Linked DNA regions of Methylomagnum ishizawai. The protein of the gene in region 1 interacts with the protein of each later gene in a pairwise test. Links are inferred from orthologs where the notes say so. Each region holds a gene or a part of one and is shown on either strand. Other genes may lie near its edges.

Region 1 (3,057 bases):
CCTGTACGACTTCCTCACCCTGTTCTTCGAGAAGGATGTAGAGGTCCGTTTCCGCCCGTCCTATTTCCCATTCACCGAACCGTCCGCCGAGGTCGATATCGAGTGCGTGATGTGCGGCGGTTCCGGTTGCCGGGTGTGCGGACAGACGGGCTGGCTGGAAGTGATGGGCTGCGGCATGATCCATCCCAAGGTGTTCGATTTCGTGCGTATCGACCCGGAACGCTACACCGGCTTCGCCTTCGGGTTGGGCGTGGAGCGCATGGCCATGCTGCGCTACGGCATCAACGACCTACGGCTGTTTTTCGAGAACGATCTCAAGTTCCTCGGACAGTTCGCGGCTTTCTAAGAAGAATTAAGGATACGGCTCTATGCGTTTCAGCGAAGCCTGGCTCCGGGCCTACGTCAATCCCCCCCTCGATACCGCGCAACTGGTCCATCAATTGACCATGGCCGGTTTGGAAGTCGATAGCGCCGAACCCGCCGCCGGTACTTTTTCCGGCGTGGTGGTGGCCGAAATCCTGGAAACCTCGCCCCATCCCCAGGCCGACCGCCTGAAGGTGTGCATTGTGGCGGCGGGTTTGCCCGAACCCCTGCAAATCGTTTGCGGTGCCCCGAATGCGCGGGCCGGGTTGCGGGCCCCGCTAGCAATGGAAGGCGCGGAATTGCCGGGTGGCCTCAAGATCAAGCGTTCCGCCCTGCGCGGCGTTGAATCCTGCGGCATGATGTGCTCGGCCAAGGAATTGGGCATCGACGAAAACGCCGCCGGACTTCTGGAGTTGCCCGCCGATGCCCCGGTTGGCACCAGCCTCCGCGAGTATCTGCAACTCGACGACACCCTGATCGAAGTCGATCTGACGCCCAACCGTGCCGATTGCCTCAGCGTCGAAGGTATCGCCCGCGAAGTCGCCCTGCTCAACGGCCTGGACCTGACTCCGCCGGAAACCGCCCCGGTTCCCGTGACCATTGGCGACACGCTGCCTGTCAGCTTGCCCGCGCCGGAAGCCTGTCCGCGTTACCTGGGCCGTATGATTAAAGGCGTGTCCCGCTCGGCGGAAACCCCGTTGTGGATGAAAGAACGCCTGCGCCGCTCGGGCTTGCGTTCGCTCGATGCTGTGGTCGATGTCACCAATTACATTCTGCTGGAACTGGGCCAGCCGCTCCACGCTTTCGATGCGGCCAAGCTTGAAGGTGGTATCCAGGCCCGCTATGCCCAACCGGGCGAAAAGCTGAGCCTCCTCAACGGCCAAACAGTTGAATTGCACGCCGATACCCTGGTCATCGCCGACGACCGCAAGGCGTTGGCTTTGGCTGGCATCATGGGCGGCAGCGAATCCGCCGTGGGCGAGACCACGGTCGATATCTTCCTCGAATGCGCCTTCTTCTCGCCCGCGCTGATCATGGGCAAGGCCCGCCGTTATGGGTTGGCGACCGATTCCTCGCACCGCTTCGAGCGCGGCGTCGATTTCGAGATGCAAGCCCGCGCCATCGAACGCGCCACCCGCTTGATCCTCGATATTGCGGGCGGTGAAGCCGGTCCGGTGGTCGAGGCTTCCGGTTCCGAACACCTGCCGAAGCGCGAACCCATCGCCCTGCGCTCCGCACGGATCAGCCGCTTGCTGGGGCTCACCATCGAACCGCCCAGGGTCAAGGACATCCTATCCCGCCTGGGTCTGAACCCGCAGGACACGGCGGAAGGCTGGTCGGTCACGCCGCCCGGTTTCCGCTTCGATATCGCCATCGAAGCCGATTTGATCGAGGAACTGGGCCGCGTCTACGGCTACGATGCTTTGCCGCGCCGCCAGCCGGTCATCCCGGCCGCGATGCGCCCGGTGTCCGAACATAGCTTGGCACTGGACCGGGTCAAGGACGTGTTGGTGGATCGCGGCTTCCAGGAAGCTATCACCTATAGCTTCGTCGATGACGCCCTGCAAAAGTTCGTCGAGCCCGAACTGCCCGGCCTCCCGCTCAAAAATCCGATTTCCGCCGAACTGGGCGTGATGCGCACCGGCCTCTGGGTCGGTTTGTTGGACGCGGCGCTCAAGAACGCCAACCGCCAGCAAACCCGCGTCCGTTTGTTCGAGACCGGCCTAAGGTTCATCCAGCGCCCCGAAGGACTCGACCAACGCAAATCCATCGCCGCCCTGGTCATGGGCACGGTGAACGCCGAGCAATGGGGTGAAAAGACCCAGCCGGTCGATTTTTACGATCTCAAGGCCGATGTCGAGGCGCTGGTCCGCTTGACGGGCCGCTCCGAGGCTTTGAGCTTCGCGGCGGGCAGTCATCCGGCCCTGCATCCCGGCCAAACCGCCGAAATCAAGCTGGATGGTGAATGCCTGGGTTGGATCGGCATGTTGCATCCCCGCTTGGAAAAACAACTCGGTTTCGAGCAGAACGTATTCCTGTTCCAACTGGACCAGGACATCCTGCTCCAACGCACCGTGCCCAAGTTCAAGCCGCTGTCGAGATTCCCGCAGACCCGCCGCGATATCGCCTTGATTGTCGAGGCCGGTTTGCCGGTGGACCGCTTAGTGGATTGCGCCCAAACCCACGGCGGCGATTTGCTGCGCGAAGTTTCGGTGTTCGACGTGTACCGGGGCCAGGGCGTGGAACCCGGTAAGAAAAGCGTGGCCTTGGCCTTGATCTGGCGCGACGACGCCGAAACCCTGACCGATGCCAAGGTCGATGCCGCTGTTGCCACGGTGGTGGAAGCCCTCGCTATCGCCCATGAAGCCAAATTGAGGGACTGAATCATGGCGCTCACCAAAGCGGATATGGTGGAACATTTGTCCACCGAACTCGGTATGAACAAGAAAGACGCCAAAGACCTGGTCGATCAATTTTTTGAGGAAGTCAAAGCCGCCTTGGCGCAGGGTCGTTCGGTCAAACTGTCGGGCTTCGGCAATTTCGACCTCCGCGACAAGAACCAGCGTCCCGGTCGCAATCCCAAGACCGGCGAGGAAATCCCCATCACCGCCCGCCGCGTGGTCACTTTCAAGCCGGGCCAGAAGCTCAAGGTCAAGGTCGAGGCGTTCGAGGAACTGAACCGGGGCCAGGAAG
Region 2 (5,809 bases), 670 kb from region 1 along the record:
GTTCCAACACGCTGTTCGGTGCCCGTGGCGCGGCCTCGTTCCTGTCGCGCACCACGGCGATCCTGGGAACCATTTTCTTCCTGACCAGCTTAAGCCTTGCATACATGGCCGGGAACCTCGATAATAAAGGGCATGACCTCATGGATGCTCCCCAAACGGAAAATCCAGCCCAGCGCGACCTTCCTCCCATCATCGAGGAACCCGCTAAGAAATCCGATGTACCGGCACCCACCGACACCCCTCAAACGCCGTCGGTGCCTTGATCCCGGTTCTTAGCGAACCCAGTCCAGCTGCCGATGTGGTGAAATTGGTAGACACGCCATCTTGAGGGGGTGGTGACGCAAGTCGTGTCGGTTCAAATCCGACCATCGGCACCAACATTAAGCGATCCGCTTACGATTCGGCCCACCCCTCCGGTGGGCCGATTTCGTTTCCGACCCCGGAAAAATCCCATGGAATTCAACATAAGCAGCACTTGCGGCGCGGCCCGCCGGGGGGAACTGGTGTTTCCCAGGGGCCGGGTGCGCACCCCGGCCTTCATGCCGGTGGGCACCTATGGCACCGTCAAGGCGATGACGCCGGAGGAACTCGCCGGCCTCGGGGCCGATATCATCCTCGGCAACACTTTCCATCTGATGCTCAGGCCCGGCACCGAAATCATCCGGCTGCACGGCGATCTGCACGGTTTCATGCACTGGCAGGGGCCGATCCTCACCGATTCCGGCGGTTTCCAGGTGTTCAGCCTCGGGGCCATGCGCAAGATCGGCGAGGCGGGCGTGCGCTTCCGTTCGCCGGTGGATGGGAGCGAGGTGTTCCTGGGACCGGAAGAATCCATGGCGGTGCAGCGCGAACTGGGTTCCGATATCGTGATGATCTTCGACGAATGCACGCCGTATCCCGCCACCTACGAGCAGGCGGCGCAATCGATGCGCTTGTCCTTGCGCTGGGCCAGGCGCAGCCGCGAGGCTCATGGCGACAACCCGGCGGCTTTGTTCGGCATCGTGCAAGGCGGGGTATACGAAGAATTGCGGCTGGAATCGGTCGAGGGTTTGCAAGCCATCGGTTTCGACGGCTATGCCATCGGCGGCTTGTCGGTGGGCGAGCCCAAGGAAGACCGGGCGCGGGTGCTGGACGCCCTGATGCCCAGGATGCCCCAGGGCAGGCCGCGCTATCTGATGGGCGTGGGCACGCCCGAGGATATCGTCGAGGCGGTGCGGGTCGGTATCGACATGTTCGATTGCGTCATGCCCACCCGCAACGCCCGCAACGGCCATCTCTTCACCCGCAATGGCGCGATCCGTATCCGCAATAGCCCATACCAGCGCGATACCCGGCCCTTGGACGAGGAATGCGGCTGCTATACCTGCCGCCATTACAGCCGGTCCTATCTGCGGCACCTGGACAAATGCGGGGAAATTTTGGGCGCCCGGCTCAATACCATCCACAACCTGTTCTATTACCAGGAACTGATGGCCGGGCTGCGGGCGGCCATCGAGGCGGGGAACCTGGATGGCTTTGTCGCCGATTTCTACGCCCGGCAGCGGAATGGCGGAGCTTAGCGTCGCGATTTCCCGGTCCCGGCTTCGTCGGCGGAGAGAAATCGTTGCGGATTTTGTGCCATAATGCCGCGCTTTATCCAACGCTAAGTAAAGGATCGATCATGGGTTTCTTCATTTCCGACGCAATGGCCGAAGCTGCGGCACCAGCGGCGCAAGCACCGGGTCTGGCCGGTTTGATTTTGCCGCTGGGTATCCTGGCGGTGTTTTACTTCCTGTTCGTGATGCCCCAGCAGAAGCGCAACAAGGAACAGAAAAAGATGCTCGACAGCCTGGGCAAAGGGGCCGAGGTCGTCACCACTGGCGGTATCCTGGGCAAGGTTTCCGACCTAGACGACAGTTTCGTCCAACTCGAACTCACCGACAACGTCCATATCTACGTGCAGCGCCACGCCATCGCGTCCCTGGTTCCCAAGGGCACCTACAAGGCCAGGAAGAAGGCCGAAAAATAACACACGGGAGTCCTTCCATCGCGGATGCCTTTCCCCGGCATCGCCCGCTATTAGGCAGCAACCATGCGAAACAGCTTTCCACTTTGGAAAAACCTTTTGATACTCGCCGTGCTGGCGCTCGCGGTCATTTACGCGCTGCCCAACCTATTCGGCGAAGACCCTTCGGTCCAGCTTTCCCCGTCCAGGGGCGCGAAGCTGGACCAGACCACCGTCGAGAAGGTCGAGAAACTCCTGGGCGACGCCGGGCTGAAACCCAAGTCGGTCGAATTGGCGGACAAGCGCTTGTTGATCCGCTATGCCCAGACCGATAACCAGATCAAAGCCGCCGATGCCCTGCAAACCGGCATGGGCGAGAACTATGTGGTGGCGCTCAACCTCGCCCCCGCGACCCCGGATTGGCTCCGCGCCTTGGGGGCCAAGCCGATGTACCTGGGTCTCGACCTCAGGGGCGGCGTGCATTTCCTGATGCAGGTCGATACCGATGCCGCCCTGACCCAGGCCGAGGAACGCTACGCCGAGGACATCCGCTCCCTGCTGCGGGAAAGCAAAATCCGCTATCAATCGGTGGACCGCGACGGCAAGACCGTGGTGGTGAAATTCGCCGACCTCGCCACCCTGGGCCAAGCCAAGGACATCATCAAGCGCGAAGTGCGCGGCCTGGCCCTGGACATCCAGGACACCGTGATCCGCGGCAACCTCACCGAACCCGAGCAGCGCGAAATCCGCCGCCTCGCCGTGGCCCAGAACATCACCACCCTGCGCAACCGCGTCAACGAACTGGGCGTGGCCGAACCCTTGATCCAGCAGCAGGGCGAGGACCGCATCGTGGTGCAATTGCCCGGCGTGCAGGATACCGCCCGCGCCAAGGAAATCCTGGGCGCGACCGCGACTTTGGAATTCCGGCTGGTCGATACCGAACACCCGACCCCCACCGAAGAAAGCAAGACCCCCATCGGTTCCCGCCTCTACAAGGACCGCAACGGCAGGCCCCTCCTGCTGCAACGCAAGATCATCGTCACCGGCGACCAGATCGTCGATTCCTCTTCCGGCCTGGAACAGCAATCCGGTTCGGCGGCGGTATTCGTGACCTTGAACGGTCCCGGCTCCCGCAAAATGGCCGATGTCAGCCGCGACAACATCGGCAAGCCCATGGCCGTGGTCTACATCGAGAACAAGGCCGAAACCAAGGAAGTCGATGGCCAGAAGGTGACGACACACCGCAAGGTGGAGGAAGTCATCAACGTGGCGACCATCCGCGACCGCCTGGGCAAGCGCTTCCAGATTTCCGGGCTGGACAGCACCGAGGAAGCCCGCAACCTCGCCCTGTTGCTGCGGGCCGGCGCCCTGGCCGCGCCGGTCGATATCGTCGAGGAACGCACCATCGGTCCCAGCATGGGCAAGGAGAACATCGAGCGCGGCGTGAGTTCCAACGGCTACGGCTTCGTTGCCATCGCGATATTCATGATCGTGTATTACCGCGTGTTCGGCTTGTTCTCGATCCTGGCCTTGGGTTCCAACGTGCTGCTCCTGGTCGCGGTGTTATCGGTGATGCAGGCGACCTTGACCTTGCCGGGCCTCGCCGGTATCGCGCTCACGGTGGGTATGGCCATCGACGCCAACGTCCTCATCAACGAGCGTATCCGCGAGGAACTGCGCATGGGCATCTCGCCGCAGCTCGCCATCTACGCTGGCTATGAACGCGCCTTCGCCACCATCCTCGACTCCAACGTGACCACCTTCGTGGCTGGTGTCGCCTTGTTCATGCTGGGTTCGGGTCCGGTGCGCGGGTTCGCGGCGGTCTTGTGCATCGGCATCCTGACCTCGATCTTCAGCGCCGTGGTGGTTTCGCGGGCGCTGGTCAATCTCACCTATGGTCAGCGCCGCAAGCTGACCCAGCTAGCCATCTAAGGGGGCGGTTTCATGGAGCTTTTCAAAATCAAGCATGACATCCCGTTCATGCGCTATGGGAAGATCACCACCACCATCTCCTTGGTGACGTTCATCCTGGCGGTATTGGCCTTGGTCTTCCGGGGCTTGAACCTAGGGATCGATTTCACCGGCGGCATGTTGATCGAGGTCAGTTATTCGCAGCCCGCCAATATCGAGGCCATCCGCACCGCCCTGGAACAACAGGAAATGAGCGAGGTGGCGGTGCAGAACTTCGGTACCTCCAAGGAAGTGCTGATCCGCCTGCCGCTGAAAGAAGGCGTGAAGGGTCCGCAACTGAGCGAGCAGGTGCTGTCCAGCCTCAAGGCCCAGGACGCTTCGGCGACCTTGCGCCGGGTCGAATTCGTGGGTCCGCAGGTCGGCCAGGAACTCTACGAGAGCGGGGTATTGGCCCTGCTCCTGGTGGCGTTCGGCATCATGGCCTATTTGTCGCTGCGGTTCGCCTGGCGCTTCTCGGTGGCGGCGATCATCGCCAACATGCACGATATCGTGATCATCCTCGGCATGTTCGCCTTCTTCCAATGGGAATTCACCCTCAGCGTCCTGGCCGGCATCCTCGCCATCCTGGGCTATTCGGTGAACGAATCGGTGGTGGTGTTCGACCGGGTGCGCGAGAACTTCCGCAAGATGCGCCGCGCCAGCGTGACCGAGGTCATCGACAACGCCATCACCGCCACCATGTCGCGTACCGTCATCACCCACAGCATGACCCAGTTGATGGTGCTGGCGATGTTCTTCTTCGGCGGCGAGGCGCTGCACAATTTCGCCCTGGCCCTGACCATCGGCATCGTGTTCGGTATCTATTCGTCGGTGCTGGTGGCATGCCCCGTGGCCTTGGCCCTGGGCGTGAGCCGGGCCGATTTGCTATTGCCGGAGAAGGGGCAGCCCATCGATAACCGTCCTTGAGCCGGTTCGATATCCATGGAAAAGGCCGCATCAGCGGCCTTTTTCTTTGCCCGCGCCCAAGCCCGGCCGACGGGCGGGTATTCCCGAGTGTATTGGGGGGCGATGGTGTTTTTACGCAAAATTTACCGCATTTCGTATTTAATGCGCGGAATCCATCGATTTCGGTTCGTGAATCAGGAGCTTTCAGTATGGCCAAGCGCGCGCTGGCTTTGTGTTCCCTATTATCCATCCCCTTGATTGCTGTCTCCGGCGAAATCCAAGAACCCCCGCCAGTCCTCCCCCACCTCGACCTGACCCACCATTTCATCGGCTATCTCGCCATCGCCATCACGGTCCTGGCCTATATCCTCGCCATGACCGAGGAAACCACCGACCTGAGAAAGTCCAAGCCCATGGTGATGGGCGCGGCCCTGGTCTGGTTCGCCATCTGCATCCAATACGCCCTGGTCGGCGATCCCAAACCGGCGGTGACCGCCTTCGAGAGCAACCTGCTGGCCTATGCCGAATTGCTGCTGTTCATCTTGGTGTCCATGACCTATCTCAACGCCATGGAGGACCGGGGCATCTTCGACGCGCTCCGGGTCTGGCTGCTCAACCGCGAATTCAGCTATCGGCAGTTGTTCTGGATCACCGGCGGCTTGGCCTTCGTGATTTCCACCGCCGTCAGCGGTTTGGCGGTGGGGCTGTTGATGGGCGCGGTGGCGGCGGCGGTCGGCAAGCACGAACCCAAATTCGTGGCGCTGGCCTGCGTCAATATCGTGGTGGCGACCAATGCCGGGGGTTCGTTCTGTCCCTTGGGCGGCATTTCCACCTTGTTCGTCTGGCAGAGCGGCATCGTCGAGTTCGCCGAATTCTTCCGGCTGGCGGTGCCTTGCTTGGTGAATTTCCTGGTGCCCGCCCTAATCATGCACTTTTTCGTGCCCAGGGAATGCCCGGTGGTATCGCGGC

The links.
Region 2: the proteins of pheT (region 1) and secD interact in binary tests that used the Escherichia coli proteins (3 or more experiments, as listed by UniProt). The link is inferred for Methylomagnum ishizawai from one-to-one orthologs.

What each region holds. Positions count from the first base shown.
Region 1 is NZ_FXAM01000001.1:2,439,575-2,442,631, forward strand. It holds pheT (phenylalanine--tRNA ligase subunit beta), read left to right. Parts: upstream 1-368; coding sequence 369-2,747; downstream 2,748-3,057. Other genes in the region: pheS (phenylalanine--tRNA ligase subunit alpha), read left to right, coding at 1-346; B9N93_RS10835 (integration host factor subunit alpha), read left to right, coding at 2,751-3,057.
Region 2 is NZ_FXAM01000001.1:3,111,323-3,117,131, reverse strand. The notes cover bases 1,502-4,493. They hold secD (protein translocase subunit SecD), read left to right. Parts: upstream 1,502-2,071; coding sequence 2,072-3,916; downstream 3,917-4,493. Other genes in these bases: secF (protein translocase subunit SecF), read left to right, coding at 3,929-4,493; yajC (preprotein translocase subunit YajC), read left to right, coding at 1,661-2,008; tgt (tRNA guanosine(34) transglycosylase Tgt), read left to right, coding at 1,502-1,559. In the rest of the region: preprotein translocase subunit SecG, read left to right, coding at 1-263; more of tgt, read left to right, coding at 453-1,501; more of secF, read left to right, coding at 4,494-4,861; sodium:proton antiporter NhaD, read left to right, coding at 5,050-5,809. UniProt on the Escherichia coli protein: Part of the Sec protein translocase complex. Interacts with the SecYEG preprotein conducting channel. SecDF uses the proton motive force (PMF) to complete protein translocation after the ATP-dependent function of SecA.